DNA from 3 places in the Pseudarthrobacter sp. SORGH_AS 212 genome. Region 1 is predicted to be linked to each of the others. Evidence: riboswitches for the same ligand, from Rfam matches in the RefSeq annotation. Region 1 holds a riboswitch; each other region holds the start of a gene.
What was found. Region 1 has a riboswitch for S-adenosylmethionine ahead of QE394_RS02320 (homoserine O-acetyltransferase). Riboswitches for the same ligand answer to the same signal wherever they lie in the genome.
Positions count from the first base shown of each region.

Region 2: another riboswitch for S-adenosylmethionine. It lies ahead of QE394_RS06455 (cobalamin-independent methionine synthase II family protein); the one in region 1 lies ahead of QE394_RS02320 (homoserine O-acetyltransferase).
Region 3: another riboswitch for S-adenosylmethionine. It lies ahead of QE394_RS17080 (aminotransferase class V-fold PLP-dependent enzyme); the one in region 1 lies ahead of QE394_RS02320 (homoserine O-acetyltransferase).

Region 1 covers NZ_JAUTAA010000001.1:505,001-511,012, forward strand. Annotated here, with positions in the region: gene QE394_RS02295 (DMT family transporter) at 1-726, opposite strand, end outside; gene QE394_RS02300 (RNA-binding S4 domain-containing protein) at 759-989, shown strand; gene QE394_RS02305 (phospholipase) at 1,095-1,745, opposite strand; gene QE394_RS02310 (SGNH/GDSL hydrolase family protein) at 1,824-2,693, shown strand; gene QE394_RS02315 (hypothetical protein) at 2,825-3,412, shown strand; gene QE394_RS02320 (homoserine O-acetyltransferase) at 3,555-4,670, opposite strand; SAM riboswitch class IV at 4,683-4,797, opposite strand; gene QE394_RS02325 (bifunctional o-acetylhomoserine/o-acetylserine sulfhydrylase) at 4,945-6,012, opposite strand, start outside.
Region 2 covers NZ_JAUTAA010000001.1:1,417,125-1,423,136, forward strand. Annotated here, with positions in the region: gene QE394_RS06430 (hypothetical protein) at 1-109, opposite strand, end outside; gene QE394_RS06435 (sigma-70 family RNA polymerase sigma factor) at 106-657, opposite strand; gene QE394_RS06440 (DUF1508 domain-containing protein) at 969-1,325, opposite strand; gene QE394_RS06445 (adenylosuccinate synthase) at 1,602-2,891, opposite strand; gene QE394_RS06450 (M14 family zinc carboxypeptidase) at 3,133-4,218, opposite strand; SAM riboswitch class I at 4,402-4,506, shown strand; gene QE394_RS06455 (cobalamin-independent methionine synthase II family protein) at 4,518-5,726, shown strand; gene QE394_RS06460 (uracil-DNA glycosylase) at 5,944-6,012, shown strand, end outside.
Region 3 covers NZ_JAUTAA010000001.1:3,721,951-3,727,962, forward strand. Annotated here, with positions in the region: gene QE394_RS17050 (trypsin-like peptidase domain-containing protein) at 1-359, shown strand, start outside; gene QE394_RS17055 (hypothetical protein) at 375-752, opposite strand; gene QE394_RS17060 (CrcB family protein) at 803-1,204, opposite strand; gene QE394_RS17065 (CrcB family protein) at 1,201-1,635, opposite strand; gene QE394_RS17070 (metal-dependent transcriptional regulator) at 1,651-2,364, opposite strand; gene QE394_RS17075 (methyltransferase domain-containing protein) at 2,410-3,168, opposite strand; gene QE394_RS17080 (aminotransferase class V-fold PLP-dependent enzyme) at 3,246-4,664, opposite strand; SAM riboswitch class IV at 4,703-4,816, opposite strand; gene hisN (histidinol-phosphatase) at 4,978-5,790, opposite strand; gene QE394_RS17090 (ribosome small subunit-dependent GTPase A) at 5,852-6,012, opposite strand, start outside.

The DNA of each region.
Region 1 (6,012 bases):
CGGCAGCGGGTTTCCGGGGCCAGCCACCACCACTTTGATGCCCAGCACCGTCCAAAGGACCAGGCAGCCGGCGATGAAGTTGACCAGGGTGGCGGCAATCGGGGTGCCGTAGTGAACGGTTGCGGTGCCGTTCATCGCCTGCTGGAAACTCATCAGGAAGCCCGCCGCAACGGGCAGCAGGAGGGGCAACAGCAGGGCGGCAGCCCCGCCGTCGGATTCCGCACCGGAGCCGGATGTGGCGAATCGCGGGGACACGGCCCAGGCGACAGCGGCGATGGTGAGGATGCAGCCGACAATGCGGATGCCGGTGACGGATTTCTTGCCCGCGGGGCCCAGGCCCAGCCGGTCCACCAGCAGGCCGCTGACCGTCTGGCCCGTGACGGTGGCCACCGTAAAGAGCGCCACGCCCAGGATGCCGACAGTGAAGGTCTGGGCAAACACGAACAGTGCGCCGATTCCGCCGGCCAGGACATAGGCGGGCGGGAAAGCCCTGCTGCGGACGGCGGGAATGATCCGGGCAAGGCCGGCCCGGCCACGCGGCAGCAGCAGCGAGATGAGGATCATGACCAGCAGTCCTGTGCTGAAGCTCACCACCGCGGCGCTGATGCCGTCGTCCAGCCGGGCACCCAGGGCGCCGTTAATCCGGCCCTGGACGGGAATGGCAAGGCCTGCGCCCACCGCCAGCGGCAGGCCTGCAAGCACGGGCAGGCGGGAGGTGGAGGTCATTGGATCCACCTTACGTCAGGCATTATTGCTCTATGAGCATCCCCGTTGACGACGTCCCCATCCGCGACAGCATGATCCGGCTGGGCCAGCTGCTGAAGCTTGCCAACCTCGTGGAGGACGGCGTGGAAGCGGCCGAGCTGATCAAGAACGGGCTGGTGAAGGTCAACGGCGAGATCGACGACCGCCGCGGCCGGCAGCTCCACAACGGCGACACCGTCACCGTGAACGGCCAGACCGTGCGGGTGGTCGCGCCGGAGGCCTGACCACCCCCGGCACCCCGCCTGCTGCACCTTCCCCGCTGTGCCCTGCCTGCTGCCCCCTGCGGCAACCGGGCTTGGCGCCCGGGCCGCCGCCCGTCGTCGTTCGCCCTATTTCTTCAGGACCTCGTGGGTGAGGAATTCGCCAACGTGGCCGATCTCCTGCTGGTTGATGCCGTGCCACATTCCCGTGTAGAGCACCTTGGTGAGCTTGACGTGCTTGCGTACCCAGCCCATGGTGAAGTCGATCTTGTCCTCCGTGATCACCGGATCCTGCTGGTCCCTGCCCCAGAACATGGGCACGGTGCCGTCCAGTTGGGCATCCTTGAAGGTGGGGTCGTCACCGGCGTCCACCACGAATCCTGAAAGTCCGACGACGGCTGCGAAGTCCGCGGGCCGCTGCCGCAGGAGGGTGGTGGCCATGGCCATACCCATGGAGAAGCCGAGCAGGGAGACGGAGGGGTGCCCTTCCTTGATGGTGTCGATCCAGTCCAGGACGTACGCCGAGGCCTTCTTGACCCGTTCCAGCGAATAGTCGATCGAGGCCGTCAACGGGAACCAGGTAAAGCCCGGGCCCATGGCGATCGGGGCACGGACGGAGGCGACGGCGAACCCGCCGGGCAGGAGGTCCGCGAGGCTGAGCAGGTCCTGCTCGTTGGCGCCGTACCCGTGCAGGAGCACCAGCAGGGGTTTACCGTCCCGCTCGCCTTCAGGGTGCGACCACAGGACGACGGGGGCAGGAAATACTTCGGCTTCAGTCATGGTTTCCATTCTTACAGTTACCCGAAAGTAACAACCTACGTTCGCGTAGGCAGCGAGGCGGAAGGCAGGATAGGACCCGTGACTGACGCAAGCCCCCTCCAAAGCCCCATCACGGACACCGGATCCCACCCCTGGACCCGGTACGTGGCCATGGGCGACTCCTTCACCGAGGGCATCGGCGACCCCGAACCCTCAAGCCCCGGCGGCTACCGCGGCTGGGCGGACCGCGTGGCCGAAGAGCTGGGCCGTACACTGCCCGACTTCGCCTACGCCAACCTTGCCGTCCGCGGCCGGTTGCTCCAGCAGATCGTCGACCAGCAGCTCGCTCCCGCCCTGGAGCTCAAGCCCGACCTGGTGACGCTGTCCGCAGGCGGCAACGACCTGATCCGCCCCGGCGGAGACCCCGACGCCCTGGCCGAAAAGCTGGACTCCGTAGTGCAGATCCTGTCCATGGGCGGAGCCACGGTGGTGCTGTTCAACGGGCCGGACACCGGCTCTTCGGTGCTGGGCAGGATCCGCAGCAAGGTGGCCATCTACAACGAGAACCTGCGGACCGTCGCAGCGCGGCACGACGCCGTGATTGCGGACATGTGGTCCCTCCGGCAGCTCAGCGACCCCCAGATGTGGGACCAGGACCGCCTCCACTTCTCTCCGCTGGGCCACCACACCATTGCAGCCATGGTGCTCGAGTCCCTGAACGTGGATCATGGCCTGGAACCTCTCCTGCCCAAGGACCTGCCCCCTCGCACCTGGCGCCAGGCACGCAGCGGCGACCTCGTGTGGGCGCGCGAATATTTCGTGCCGTGGGTGCTGCGCCGCCTGCGCAACCAGTCGTCCGGCGACGGCGTCACTGCCAAGCGTCCGACGCCGGGCCCCGCCTTTGGGCCGGGCGTTCCCCTGGGTTCGGGGGAAGGTCCGCTGGGAACCGCCGACGCAGCGCGGCGCTGAGCTGTTCTGCTCTGCTCTGCTCTGCTCTGCTCTGCTCTGCTCTGCTCTGCGGCAGCTTGCTGGTGGCCGCCGGAACGGCATGCGGTCCGTGACCGTTAAGCTGGAAAGACCCACTCGAGAGGCGCAGCACCGTGAGTAACCTGTTTTTCTGGATCATCATCCTGTCATTCGTGATCCCGATGGCCATGCGCATGTACCGGAAATCGGTGGCCAAGCGGAACCATGACCAGAGCTTTTCCGGTCGGTACCCCGAGCAGTTCCCAGGCGCCGGCCAGTATCCCGGCAGCCAGGACCCGGGCGGCCAGTTCCCCGGTTCGGCCGGGCCGCAGAGCAGGCAGCCGCGTGATGGCTACACCCAGCAGGACTACTACTCGGGCGGGTTCCGTCAGATTGGGCAGCAGGCGCCGAACGTTCCGCAGCCCGGACCCTACCAGTACGGCCAGCCGCCGGTTCCCGGCCAGGCCGGGCAGCCCTTTGGACAGCCGCCGTACGGGGAGCAGCAGTTCAACCAGCCTCCCTACAACCAGCCACAGCCCGGCCAGCAGCAGCCCGGGTACTCCGCGCCGGAACAGCCGGCAGCGCCCGCCACTCCCCCGCCGCCGTCGGCTCCGCAGGGATTCCGGGCGCGGAAGCTCGCGGAACTGGACCAGAAGTACAGCGACGGCGAAATGTCCATGGAGGACTACATGGCCCGCCGCAGCGAAATCATGAACGGCTAGCCTGGGCCGCAGAAGCCCTTTGAGCGTCCCCCGGGCGTCATCAAGTCCCCCGGACCCATCAATCAGGGGCCTGTCCGCACAACCCGGTCCTTGAGGGTTCGGATCTGCGGACAAGCCTCTGATTCATGTGCAAGCCGTGCTGCTAGGCCAGGAAGTCCGACCGGAGCTGGGCGCCCAGCTGGCCGATTTCGGTCAGGAAGCCGTCGTGGCCGATGGGCGCCTGGATGAGGTGGACGCCAACGTCGCCGGGCAGGGCGTGGGCCAGCTCGTGCGACTGGGACGGGAAGTAGAGCCGGTCCGATTCCACGGCCGCCACGAAGAACCGGGCGCTGGTCCGGGCGAGGGTATCGGCCAGGCTTCCCCGGCCACGGCAGACGTCGTGGCTCATGAGCGCCTCGGTGAGGGCGATGTAGCTGTTCGCGTCGAAGCGCCGGACGAGCTTGTTGCCCTGGTGGTCCAGGTAGCTCTCCACCTGGTACCGGCCCCTGCCGGCAAGGACCCCGCCCTGCAGCGGCGACTCCGAAGCCTGGGCTTCACGGCCGAAGCGGTGCTCCAGCTCGGCCGCGGACCGGTACGTTATGTGGGCAATGCGGCGGGCGAGCGCCAGGCCGTCCTCGGGGCAGGGACCGCCGTAGTAGTCGCCGTCGTTGAAGTTCGGGTCCTGGCGGATGGCCAGGGTCTGGGCCTGGGCGAACGCGATCTGTTCGGCCGTGCTGGCTGCTCCCACTGCGATGACGGCGCAGCGCTTTACCCGTTCGGGGAACGTGACGGCCCATTCCAGGGCCCGGGCGCCTCCCATGGAACCGCCCAGCACCGCGTACCAGCTGCCGATGCCCAGCTGGTCCGCCAGGCGTGCTTCAGCTTCCGTGCTGTCCCGGAGCGTCACCAGGGGGAACCTGGAGCCCCAGGGCTTTCCGTCGGGGCCGGGCGAGGACGGCCCGGTGGAGCCGTAACAGCCGCCGACGATGTTGATGGAGACCACGAAGAAGCGGTCCGTATCGACGGGTGCGCCGGGCCCGGCCAGGTGCTCCCACCAGCCTTCCTCATCAGTGTCCCCGCGGGTCACGTGCGTGCTGCCGGTCAGGGCGTGCTCCACCAGGATGGCGTTGCTGCCATCCGCGTTCAGCGTCCCCCACGTTTCGTACGCCAGGGTGACGTCCGGCAGGTATCCGCCACCTTCGAGCTGCAGCCCGCCAATGGAGGCATAGCGGACAATTCCGTGTTCGGGTGCGGTTGTACGGGCGACGGTAACCGTCATGGCAAGACCTCTTCTACGCGCTTGCCCGCCGTCGTTTACCGGCAGGCCAGGTCTTCACCCGGGGCACCCCGCCGCGGAAGGAGGGTTGCCGGCCAGCAAGCCGGGGCTGTCACTGGCACTCATGACCTGGTTCGAGTGTACGAAACACCCCCCGCTGATGGCCAAGCATGTGACTGGTTGTGACTTGCCGGCCCGCGATGCTTTTCCCGGACGGCAGCCCCGCGGAGGGGAGGCCGGCCGCCTGGCCGGCCTCCCGCCGTCGTACGTCTTCGGCCTAGGCGAGCGCGCCCTTCGCGGCCCGGAAGCCCGCTTCAAGGTCTGCCAGGATGTCATCGATGTGTTCGATGCCCACGGACAGCCGCACCAGGCCGGGCGTCACGCCCGCTATTGCCTGCTGTTCCGGGGTCAGCTGGCTGTGGGTGGTGGAGGCCGGGTGGATCACCAGGGAACGGACATCGCCGATGTTGGCGACGTGGGAGTGCAGTTCCAGGGCGTCGACGAACCGCTGCCCCGCTTCGGCTCCCCCGGCAAGGTTGAAGGCGACGACGGCGCCCGTCCCCTTCGGCCCGTACTTGCGGCCGCGCCCGTACCACGGGCTGGACGGCAGGCCTGCATAGGCGACGGATTCGACGTCGTCCCGCCCTTCCAGCCAGCGGGCGACTTCGGTGGCATTGGCCACGTGGCGTTCCACGCGCAGGCTCAGCGTTTCCAGGCCCTGGGCGATCAGGAAGGCGTTGAACGGCGAGACCGCCGAGCCGAGGTCCCGCAGGAGCTGGACGCGCGCCTTGAGGATGTAGGACAGGTTTGCACCGAGGAGCCCGTTCTCCCCGAGGTCCCGGCCGTAGACCAGGCCGTTGTAGGTGGGATCCGGGGTGTTGAAGCCCGGGAACCGTTCCGGGTCCTTGCTGAAGTCGAACTTGCCCGAGTCGACGATGACGCCGGCGATTGCCGCTCCGTGCCCGCCGAGGTACTTCGTGGCCGAGTGGACCACGATGTCGGCCCCCCATTCCAGGGGACGGATCAGGTAGGGCGTGGAGAGGGTGTTGTCCACAATGAGGGGCACGCCGGCCTGGTGTGCCACCGCGGAGATGCCTTCGATGTCCAGGACGTCCTGGCGCGGGTTGGAGACCACCTCGCCGAAGAACAGCTTGGTGTTGGGCTGCACGGCGTCCCGCCACTGGTCCAGGTTGTCCGGGTCCGCCACGAACGTCACGGTGATACCGAACTTCTTCAGCGTGTGGGCGAACAGGTTGTAGGTTCCGCCGTACAGGCTGGGGCTGGCCACGATGTGGTCGCCCGCCTCGGCGACGTTCAGGATGGCGAAGGTCTCCGCGGCCTGGCC
Region 2 (6,012 bases), 910 kb from region 1:
GCGAGCCGATCGATTCGAGTGCATTTCGAAGTGCGGCGTCGTCCGCGTGGCCTGCGTCCGCGAGGACTTCATCAACCAACTCGCGCAGCCTGCTTTCCGGTGTGGTCATGGCCGCAGATACTCCTTCACTGCCGCAACTTCGCGCAGTTTCAGGATGCCGCGCCGTTGCAGCTGCTTCACTGCTCCCGCGCTCTTCCCTATGGTTTCCGCTGTTTGCTCGACGGTGAGCCCGGCGACGAGCCGCAGCGACAGCACTTCCCGCTGTTCTTGCTGCAGTGATTCCAACAACCCTACGATTTCTCCCGGCGCAATCCGTTCCAGCGCTTCCTCTTCAGCGGACGGGTCCTCCCGCGCGTCCAGCTCCGGTTCGAACGGGAGCTTGGCCGGCGTGCGGCTCTGCCGTCGGTGGTCATCGACCATACGGGCGTGCGCCACCGAGAAGATGAAGGTGCGCAGGCCTGCGCTGCCGCCGGTCACTGAGTTCAACCGTGGCAGCACGGAAAGGAAGACCTCCTGCATCGCTGCCTCCGGATCCTCGGCTCCACGGGCCTTGAAATAGCCCAATACCTGTGACGCATATGTCCGGTAGACGACGCCGAAGGCCGAGGAACCAGAATCTGGATCTCGCAGGGACTCGCCTGTCAGTGCATCGGTCACGGACGTGGTGCCTTTGGTCGGTGCGGGGTTGGCTGGGCAGGAAGGCCCGTCGCCGGAATGCCTTTGCCCGCCTACTTTACCCCGCGGTAACCACCGCGCTCCGGACCGCCACGTGCACTGCCGGTGCCGGCCGTGCGCAGCTGTCCCTGCTGCCGGAGAGTTTAAAGAGCCGGCCTGGAACGTGATGGGGGACAAGTTCCAGGCCGGGCGCTACATAAGGGTAATCGTCCCGGGTCCGCGAAAGGTTACGCCTCTTTCAAAAAAGTTTTCCCGTAAGCTGCTGACGCCCCGGAAGTGCACGTCCGCAACCGTCAGTTGGCCAGTTCTGCCCGGCTATGGCGCCAGTCCCAGTGTGCGGGGGCGGCGTGGCGGCGCATGCCCTTGGCCGCGGCAATGGCATGAAGCCTGGCCGCTGCCCGGTCATCGAGGGTGGAGTCGGCGGCGGGAGCTGACGCGGCAACGGTCACTGCCGTCGTTTGCGCACCGGCAGAGCACAGGTCCGTCACCAAGCCGGTCCCGGCGCACTCCCGGACCGCGGCAATCCCCGCTACGATAGCCGCTTTGTCGTTGAAGGCCTGCGAGACCGCCATCACCGCCCCGTCCGGGCCCACGAGCCTGAACCTGAACTTCGACTGGGGATCAAGGAAAACTTCGAATTTGCCCGCCATGGCGCACTTCCTTCCGGTTCTGAGCGGTTTTCCGGACGGCATCTCCGCCAAAAGTCCGGCTGGCGCGTGGCTGCGCCTGTCCCGCAAAGTGGGGACGTGCTTGCCAGGCAGTCCTCGAATGCTGTCCCAAAAGTCTGGCTGTCCGGGCTGTACGCCCACAAGGCAGCGCAGGTAAACCCTGTGTAAATTGAGCTGCCCCGCGCCTGGCAGGAAAACGAACAAGCGGCGGCCCACCCGTAAAGGTGGCCCGCCGCCGTCATAATTCCCTTTGAAACGTCAGTCGTTGATGAGGTCGTTCACCACGATGGTCTGGTCCCGGTCCGGTCCCACGCCAATGGCGGAGAAACGCGTCCCGGACAGCTTCTCCAGCGCGAGGACGTAATTGCGCGCATTCTCCGGCAGGTCTGCCAGGGTGCGGGCGCCCGTGATGTCCTCGGTCCAGCCGTCGAAGTACTCGAAGATGGGCTTGGCGTGGTGGAACTCGGTCTGCGTCATCGGCATCTCGTCGTGCCGGACGCCGTCAACGTCGTAGGCCACGCACACCGGGATCTGTTCGATGCCGGTGAGCACGTCCAGCTTGGTGACGAAGTAGTCCGTGAAACCGTTGACGCGGGACGCGTGCCGGGCAAGAACGGCGTCGTACCAGCCGCAACGGCGGGGGCGCCCCGTGTTGACGCCGAACTCGCCGCCGGTCTTCTGCAGGTAAACGCCCATCTCATCAAACAGTTCGGTGGGGAACGGGCCTGCACCCACGCGGGTGGTGTAGGCCTTGATGATGCCGATTGAGCGGGAGATGCGGGTGGGGCCGATGCCCGAGCCCACGGATGCGCCGCCCGCGGTGGGGTTGGAGGAGGTGACGAACGGGTACGTGCCGTGGTCGACGTCGAGGAACGTTGCCTGGCCGCCTTCCATGAGCACTACCTTGCCCTCGTCCAGGGCAGTGTTCAGCACCAGGGTGCTGTCGATGACCAGCGGGCGGAGCCGCTCGGCGAAGGACAGGAAGTACTCCACGATCTCATCGACCACAACGCTGCGGCGGTTGTAGATCTTGACCAGGACCTCGTTCTTCTGGTGCAGCGAGCCCTCCACCTTCTGGCGAAGGATGGACTCGTCGAAGACGTCCTGGACGCGGATGCCCAGGCGGGCCACCTTGTCCATGTAGGCCGGGCCGATGCCGCGCCCGGTGGTGCCGATGGCACGCTTGCCGAGGAAGCGTTCAGTGACTTTGTCCAGGACCTGGTGGTAGGGCGCCACGAGGTGGGCGTTTGCGGAAACGCGCAGCTTGGACGTATCGGCACCGCGTGCCTGCAGGCCTTCGATCTCCTGGAAGAGGGCCTCAAGGTTGACCACGCAGCCGTTGCCAATGATGGGGACGGCGTTGGGGCTGAGAATGCCTGCCGGAAGCAGCTTGAGTTCGTACTTTTCACCGCCTACGACGACGGTGTGCCCGGCGTTGTTGCCGCCGTTGGGCTTAACGACGTAGTCAACACGGCCGCCCAGCAGGTCGGTGGCCTTGCCTTTTCCTTCGTCGCCCCACTGGGCTCCTACGATCACAATTGCTGGCATGGGATCCTCCCCCATTCGTTCGGGCCGGCCGGGCGCCACAGCGTGGCGGTCCTGGTTCAGCGCCGTTCATGAGAATGCCCCGAGTGGACCGGCTTCCGCCGTTCCGCAGGCGGATTGGCGAACGCGTTGGCCCCGGGGCCCTTACCACCCAAGTTTAGCCGATAGTGCACTTTGTCCACTCGCTGGGACGTCCCGGTTCTTTACGCGCGGTAAAGAACCGGGACGTCCTGCCCTGCGGCCGTTATTCGTCGTCGGCCTCGCCCGCCGGGCGGGAGGTCTGCTCGGCGAGGGTGTCCCAGAAGGAGGTGTCGGCGTCGGCAATTGAACCGTCCGCGATGGCGGCGGCGGTTGACGTCAGCGTGGTAACCGTCTGCTTGATCAGGTAGCCGTTGCTGCGCTGTCCCAGCGCGTAGCCGTCGAGGTAATGGTCCGACATGCCGCGCATCTCGAAGAGCAGGGTGGCGATGCCGTATTCCACTGAGATGCCGTTGCGGCTGATGGTCTCGGCGCTGCCGCCCTGGTACTTGCCAAGGTGGCCCCATCCGGTGGAGTCAACGTTGTCGAAGACCACGGCGCCGAGCTGCTTGGACCGTTCGACGACGGCGGGATCGGCGTTGGGGGTGGTGGGGTACAGGATGGAGCCGGACACCAGTTTGCCGTCGCGCTCTGCCCGGGTGCCCTGGTGGTGCAGGTCGATCATGTAGTCGACCCGGTATTTGCGCATCACATTGTTGTGCAGGGCCTGGGTTTCCGGCTGGATCTTGGCCACGTGGTCCCGGTTCAGGTCCACGCCCTCGGCGTTGAAGCGGGTCATGTTGCGGTCACCCTTGGCGATGTAGTCCTCCAGGGAGAAGTTGACGTCACCCATGGCACCGTCCGCGTTGAGCATCGGAACCACCAGGATGTTGACGCCTTTGAGGATGTCCGCCGATTTTCCGGTGCCGAGGTGCTTGACGAACTCCATGGCTCCCTCGGTAGTGAGCTGTTCGTTGCCGTGCTGCTGGGTCAAGTAGAGGATGGTGGGCTTGGCCGGGTCCGAGATGTACTTGACCAGGTGGATGTCGCGGCCCTTCACCGTTTTGCCGATGACCTCCAGTTCCATGGCAGGCTGCTTGGCGTCCTGGTCCTTCAGGAAAGAAACCATCTGGTCATAGGTGGCCAGCTTGGATGTGGTGATCTGGCCGTTGCCTCCGTAGTTGGGCCCCTCCCCCACAGCGATGGCTGGAGCAGGAGCGGCGACAACCGCCAGTGCAAGGGCCCCTGAAACGGCAAGGGTCCTAAAAGTAGCCAGGGATTTCTTCACGTGCGTTACCTCTTTCGAGTGCATTGAGTGCGTCCAGCCGCCATGTCCCCCATTGCGCGCTGTGACAACAGCCAACCAAGCTGATTGAAACCTGTCAATGGACTCAACGAATCCTGGTAAGCCTATGACTGCGCTCTCCCAGTGGCAGCCACGCCACATCGTGAAACCGATTTGCCCCGCTTCCGGCCGGTGGGCTTGAGTGGAACTGACCCATCCGGAGCGGCTGAGAGACCTGGCTCAGTGACGCCGCAGCAACCCGTACAGCAGGGAGTCCCCCTGCCCCGAAGGTGCTACTGCCAGGACCGATGGAAAGGAACTCCACCGTGCCCCAGAACACTGACCACATCCGCGCCACCCACGCAGGCTCATTGCCGAGGACGCCTGAACTCATTGCTGCAAACGCTGCCAAGGAAGCCGACGGAATTACGCCCGAATTCCTGGAACTCCTCGAAGCCTCGGTGGTTGACGTTGTCCAGCGCCAGAAGGACCTCGGCATCGACATTCCCAACGACGGTGAATACGGGCACACCATGGCCAACTCTGTTGACTACGGGGCGTGGTGGAACTACTCCTTCGCCCGGCTCGGCGGACTGGAGCCTACCGACGTGGACCGCTGGGCAGACTCCGAGGTCCGGCGTTCGTCGCCCGGAAACGTCGTCCTCACATCATTCCCCGACCGGCGGGACCGCCAGCAGTTCAGCGAGGCTTACAACGACCCGTCGTCGGGAATCCTGGCCCACCGCAAGAGCGTCACCCAGCCAAAGATCGCGGGCCCCCTCACTTACACCGGGCAGGACCTGGTGGCCTCGGATGTCAACAACCTCAAGACGGGCTTGGCCGCCGCAGGGCTGACGGAGGGCTTCGTAGCGTCTCTCTCCCCCGGCTCATGCGCCCGGGTGGCCAACGAGTATTACAAGACGGACGAGGAACTCGTCTACGCCTGTGCCGACGCCATGCGTGAGGAATACAAGGCCATCATCGACGCCGGTCTGACCGTCCAGCTCGATGACCCGTCCCTTGCCGAAAGCTGGGACCAGATCAACCCCGAACCGGCGCTGGAGGACTACCTGAAGTTCATCCAGCTGCGCGTGGAGGCCACCAACTGGGCGCTGCGGGACCTCCCGCAGGAACAGATCCGGCTGCACGTGTGCTGGGGCTCCTGGCACGGCCCGCACACCACTGACATCCCCTTCGCAGACATCCTCGGTTCCGTCCTGCAGGTCAACGCCGGCGCCTACTCCTTCGAGGCGGCAAACGTCCGCCACGAACATGAATGGCGGGTCTGGGAAGACACGAAACTCCCCGATGGCAAGCTGATCATTCCGGGCGTCGTCTCCCACGCCACCAACGTGGTGGAGCACCCGGACCTGGTGGCGGACAGGATTGTGCGATTCGCCGACGTAGTCGGCCGGGAAAATGTCATCGCCTCCACCGACTGCGGCCTGGGCGGGCGCGTCCACCCGCAGATCGCCTACGCGAAACTGGAAGCTCTGGGCGAAGGTGCACGCCGGGCCACGAAACGGCTCTGGTAGCCCGCCGCCGTGGAATCACGGGAAGGACGAAACCCCGGCTGTGCATCCGGTCACCGGAATACGCGCTACCGGCGTTTCGCTTCCCGCGGCTTGCTAAACTGGGGAAGGCCGGGTTGACCGGCCCACCCCAACACACCGCCGATGTCGAGTTGCGCCTTCACGCGCCCTCGTCCGCAGGCGGAAGCACCGCCAATCCCCGCAGGAGACCCAGCACCATATGACCGCCCTTGCACCAGAATCCCTCCACGAACAGCTCCTGAACCGCCGCTACGAGCCCAGCGTTGCC
Region 3 (6,012 bases), 3.2 Mb from region 1:
ACTCCACCACCCGGCGGATCATTTCGGCCCTGCTCTCGGACGGCCGGGTGCGGCGGGCCTACCTGGGACTCGTCAGTACCCCGGTCCGGCTCACTCCCAGCGCAGTCATCAGGAGCGGCCCGCGGGACGGCCTCCGCATCGTTGAGGTGCTGCCAGGTTCTCCGGCAGACCGGGCCGGCCTGGCTGCAGGGGATATCGTGCTGACCGCCGGCGGGAGGGCTGTCAGCAACGCCGAAAGCCTGCAGCGGCTGCTGTTCTCCGATGCCATCGGCCAGCCATTGGACCTGGCGGTGCTCCGTGACGGGGCGGACCTCCGCCTGGTGGCGGTCCCTGACGAAATGACCAGCAACCCCAAGTGAGCGTGACTGAACGGGTTAGCGTCCGCCGTCGGGCGCTTCCACGTCTGCGATGCCGACGAAGCGGGTGCCCACGCCGTCGAACTCGCCGCGGACAAATCCTGCCGAGGCCGGCGGCACATCGTCCGGGCGGTGATGGTCGCACACTACATAGGTGAAGTCCGGCCACCATTTCTTAGGCCGTGCCGCTTCCTCGTAACCGCACACCGCGCACACGAGGTGAACCCAGACCGGCCGTTTGCCCGTCCGGTTGGCACGGGACTGTTCCAGCCAGGCCGGCGGGCTGTCCAACAGCGCGCCGAGTTGCTCCTCGGACATAAACTTGGGGAGGCCGTGGCGCTGGGCCATTTCCATGGGGATATCGAGGGCTATTGCCACGTCGCGTCTGCTGATCATCACCTCCACAATACGTGAACGGGAAAGGCCGCCACGGACGGGACGGGCCCTCAGGACACCAACGCGACGCCGGCGGCGGCAGCGCCAAGGCCCAGTACCAGGTTCACTGCGACGTTCATGGCTGCGGCTCCGAACCTTGCCTCTCCGAGCAGACGCACCGTGGCAGTGGTCCAGGAACTGAAGGTCGTCAGGCCGCCTGCAAAGCCCGTCGCAAGGCCAATGCTCCATTCGTGCCCCAGCCCAAGCTGCGCCGTGAGGCCGTACGAGATTCCGATGATGAAGGAGCCTGCCACGTTGACCACCAGTGTTGCCCAAGGCCAGTGGAGCCGCTCCTTCGACAGTCCCGGCCGTACGGTGCGCCGGGAGCTGTGGTGGGCGAACCAGCTGTCCGTGGCGAACCTCAGGAGTGCACCGGAGATACCGAAAATTCCCACCAACGCGGCGCTGATCACTGCCGGCTCCCGGAGCCGCCCCGCGCGGACAACCGCCCGGTGAGCCTGCCCAGGCGCCAGCCCAGCGCCGCCGAGAGCAGGCCCAGCAGCAAGGAGAGACCCAGGTAAGCGATCCACAGCACATGCTGCCCCTCCCGCGCCAGCTGGTCCACGGCAAACACCACCGCCGAAAACGTCGTGAAGGACCCAAGCAGTCCCGGCCCCAGACCGGCACGGAGCCAGAATGCGGTCTGCGGCCGCGCCATCCAGGTGGTGGTCAGGGCGGCCAGGACAAAACTGCCGACGACGTTGATCCAGAGCGTTGTCCAGGGCACGGACCCCGCGGGGTCGGGGAAGGCCAGGCCCAGTCCGTACCGGAGTTCAGAACCAACGAGGCCGCCGGCGGCAACAGCCAGCCAGGCACGGCCCGACGGAATCCACGTCTCCCTCATCCGGCCCTGCGCATGTCAGGACTCCGTCAGGGTGCAACCCTCGTGGGGGTGGCCGGTGTGCACCCACAGTGCGGAGGTGACCTCGTCGGCGAGATCAAATTCCCTGGTTCCGCCGGCATTGCTGATCCGCACGATCAGGGCACCTCCGAAGGGCCGCCGTCCCAGGATTTCAACCCCGGAATCAAGATCGATCTCTTCGGCCGCAAGGTAGCGCAGCAGCTCAGGGTTGTCGTCGCTGATGCGGGTGATCCGGCCTGTGTGGCCCTCGTCGAGTTCGCCCAGGAGGCGGGCAACGGGCATGTGGACCTTGCCGTCGGCCGTGGGAATGGGATCACCATGCGGGTCCCGGTCCGGGTGGCCCAGCTGCGCTGACACCCGGTCGATAAAGGTGTCAGAGACAGCGTGTTCCAGCAGTTCGGCTTCGTCGTGGACTTCATCCCAGCTGTAGCCCAGCTGCTGGACAAGGTACGTTTCGATGAGCCGGTGGCGGCGCACCATGGACAGTGCAAGCCGGAGTCCGGCATCCGTGAGGGTAATCGCGCTGTAGGGCTTGTGGTCCACCAGCCCCTGGTCCTTCAGCTTGCGGACCATCTCCGAGACTGAAGAATTTGCCACTCCCAGGCGCTGTGCCAGCTGGGAGGACGTGATGGGCTTGTCCTGCCATTCCGTGAACGAATAGACCACCTTGACGTAGTCCTCAATGGAGGAGGAGGGCGCGCTGGTCTTCACACGTTCAAGCCTACCCTTTGGCGGGACGCGGCCGGGATCCGCGTCTCACGCGCGGACGGCGCGCCAGGACAACGTCAGGTAGGGGAGGCTGAGTTCTTCACCCTCGGCATGCCCCAGATGCTCATGGAGGTACCACGTGAGGTTCGCCAGGACTTTGGCCCGGGTCTGTTCGTTGGCCCTGAGGTAATAGCTCCGGGATTTGGTCAGTTCCATCAGGTCGGCAGGGGTGACAGGATCCTGCCAGCGGGTCACGTGTCCTTCGAGGCCCTCGAACTCCGGGCCCACCAGTGGCCGCTGCCCGGGCTTGTAGACGTCCCCGGCATGCATGATGCGGGAAAGCCGGTGCACCCACGGTACCGAGGTGTCCAGCTGGTTCCACACCAGTCCCAGCGTTCCCTGCGGACGGAGGACCCTGGCAAGTTCCGTGCTGGCCGCGAGGGCGTCACACCAGTGCCAGGCCTGGGCAACGCTGACGACGTCGAAACTTGCGTCATCGAGCCCGGTGGCCTCGGCGGTGCCGCGCAGGGCAGCAGCTGCCGGGTATTGGGCGGAGAGTTGCGCCAGCATGTCCGCGGAGGGATCGACGGCGGTCACGGACAATCCGAGCGCCAGCAGCAGGTCAGTGAATTTGCCTGTCCCTGCGCCGACGTCGAGCGCATCATGGGCGCCTGCGGGCACCAGCCACCGTGCCGACTCCGCCGGATACCCCGGACGGACCTTGTCATAGTGCTTGCCGCCGTCCTGGAAGCTCTGGCCGAGCTCCCGGCGCCGCCCGTGATCGAGCTTGGGCCCACCCCGAACCACGTGCGGCCTCCTTCAGCTGATTCCCTGCGGGTACCGTCCGAATTTACAGCATGCACCCGGGTGCCGGCTCCCGGCGGTCAGTCGTCGATGCAGGGCGCTGCGCCGGCCGTTCCCGGGGTGTTCGGTGCCCAGTGGGGGTAGGTCCTGGTGTCGTTGGCCGGCACCCATCGGCCGGCATCGACCACGTAGTCCCAGCCGAGCCCGTCCCGGCGGAGCTTTTCAATGCCTGCGAGGAGCCGCTGGGCATCTTCCAGCCGGGAGCCCACTCCAAAGCTTGCACGCAGCGATCCCGATGGCAGCCCCAGGCGCTTCAGCAGCGGGTGGGCGCAGAAGCGGCCATCGCGGAGTCCCACGCCGTGTTCGGCGGACAAGTAGGCGGCTACCAGGCCGGCGTCGTAACCCGCCACAGAGAAGTTCACCACCCCGATGGTGTCCTTGTCAGGATCGGTGTCCTTGAAGATCTGGTGCACCGTGACGCCGTCGATCGCCTGCAGGCCTTCCACCAGGTAGGAACGGATGGCCGACTCGTGGGCGTGCCAGCGGTCCTGGTCCAGGCTCGCGATAACCTGTGTTGCCCGCGCCAAGGTAGCCGCACCCAGTACGTTGGGGGAGCCGCCCTCATGGCGGGCCGGGCCGATGGCCCAGCTGACGCCGTCGAGCTTTGCCTCCTTGACGGCGCCACCGCCGGCGAGGTGCGGAGTTCCGGCGTCGAGCCAGTCCGGGCGGCCCACCAGGACGCCCGCGCCAAACGGTGCGTAGAGCTTGTGCCCGGAGAAGGCAAGGTAGTCGACGTCGTCGGCGCTGATGTCCACGCGGCGGTGCGGCGCCAGCTGGGCCGCGTCCACCACGATGCGCGCACCGTGACGGTGGGCGAGGGCGGCAAGCTCCCTGATGGGCAGGATTTCGCCGGTGACGTTGGAGGCGCCGGTCACGGCCAGGAGGCTGACGCCGCCCTGCTCAAGCTCGGTGCGCACGGAATCGATGGTCCCGGCGATCGTGTCGGCGGCGACGATGCTCCGGTGGGGGACACCCTGCCACGGCAGCAGGTTGGCGTGGTGTTCGATGTCCAGGTAGAGGACGTCACCGGCGGGTTCGCCGTCGGTGCCGGGGAGGCAGCCGGCCAGCAGGTTGAGGGAATCGGTGGTGTTCCTGGTGAAGATCACGGAATCGTCGGGGCGCCCGCCGACGAACTCGCGGACGATGTTGCGCGCGTTCTCGTAGACCGAAGTGCTGATCTGCGATGCGTATCCGGCACCGCGGTGGACGCTGGCGTAGAACGGCAGGATCTCGTTGAGGTAGGCCGACACCACGGTCAGGGCCGGGGCGGAGGCCCCGTAGTCAAGGTTGGCGTAGCGGACGTGCCCGCCGGAGATCAACGGGGCCAGGATTTCGGCGCCTGTAACCGCTGAAAGCGGACGTCCGGCGGCGGCCAGTCGTTCGTCAGGAACGTTCCCGGCGGCGATGGCGGTAATGGGGGAGTCGACGGCAGTAGTCATGGAGACCTCACTTCAGGACAGGACTCCGGCTGTGCTGGAATCCGCGCTTGCCGCATCCGCTCCGGACCGGCCTGGTCGTCACCCGGGGCACCCCACCGCGAATGGAGGGTTGCCGGCCAGCAAACCGGGGTTTAGCGCTGGCACTCGTGACCTGGATAAAACCATAGAACATCAGGCGGCCCGGTCCGAAGCCGGGGGGATTGTTAAGGCCTTTGTTACGCGCGGCCCGGAAACGGGACTTTCTCCGAAGAATACGACGGCGGGCGCCCCCTTTTGGAGGCGCCCGCGGTCGATTGTTCGGAAGGAGGCCGGCTTACAGCAGGTCGTCCAGTCCGGGGTTGAGCCGGTGCAGCACTTCGGTGTGCAGGATGGAATTGGTGGCCAGGGCGTTCCCGCCGAACGGCCCGTCCTCACCTTCGAGCGAAGTGAAGCGGCCGCCTGCCTCCACCACGATGGGCACGAGGGCGGCCATGTCATAAAGGTTCAGCTCGGGCTCGCAGGCGATGTCCACCGATCCTTCGGCCACCATGCAGTAGGACCAGAAATCGCCGTAAGCGCGCGTGCGCCAGACGTCCTCAGTCAGGCCCAGGAAGTCGTCCAGGTTGCCGCGTTCCTTCCAGCCGCCCAGGCTGGAATAGGACAGCGAAGCGTCGGACAGGGTGGAAACGTCCGAGACCCGGAGCCGGGTGGCCGACGCAAGGGATCGGCCCATGTAAGCCCCCATGCCTTTGGCGGCCCACCACCGCTTACCCAGGGCGGGTGCGCTGACAACGCCAACCACCGGCTCGCCCTCATCAACGAGGGCGATGAGCGTGGCCCAGACGGGAACTCCGCGGACGAAGTTCTTGGTGCCGTCGATGGGATCGATGATCCACCGCCGGGAGCCGTGGCCGGTGCTGCCGAACTCTTCGCCCAGCACAGCGTCGCGTGGCCGGGAACGTGAGAGCTGGCCGCGGATGGCTTCCTCGGCGGCTTTGTCCGCATCGGTGACCGGCGTCAGGTCGGGCTTGGTCTCCACGTGGAGGTCCTGCGCCTTGAAGCGGCTCATGGTCTGGTCATCCACGGAGTCGGCCAGGACATGGGCCAGGCGCAGGTCGTCGTTATAGGTCGAAGCGGGTTGGATCATGGTTCCAAACTACCGTCTGGCGCCGTTTCTGCCGGGAGGTCGGCCGTGCCGGTTGGTGCTGTCAGCTGATGGTGCCGAGCTCCTTGGCCTCCTGGGCTTCCATCCTGGGATCGGTGCCCAGGAGCCGCCGGAGCGAAGCCAGGCGCGCTTCACCGGTGGGTCCTGCGTGTCCGCCGGCCACCCAGGCGTCGAGCCCGCAGTTGACGGCAGCGGCGGTGTGCT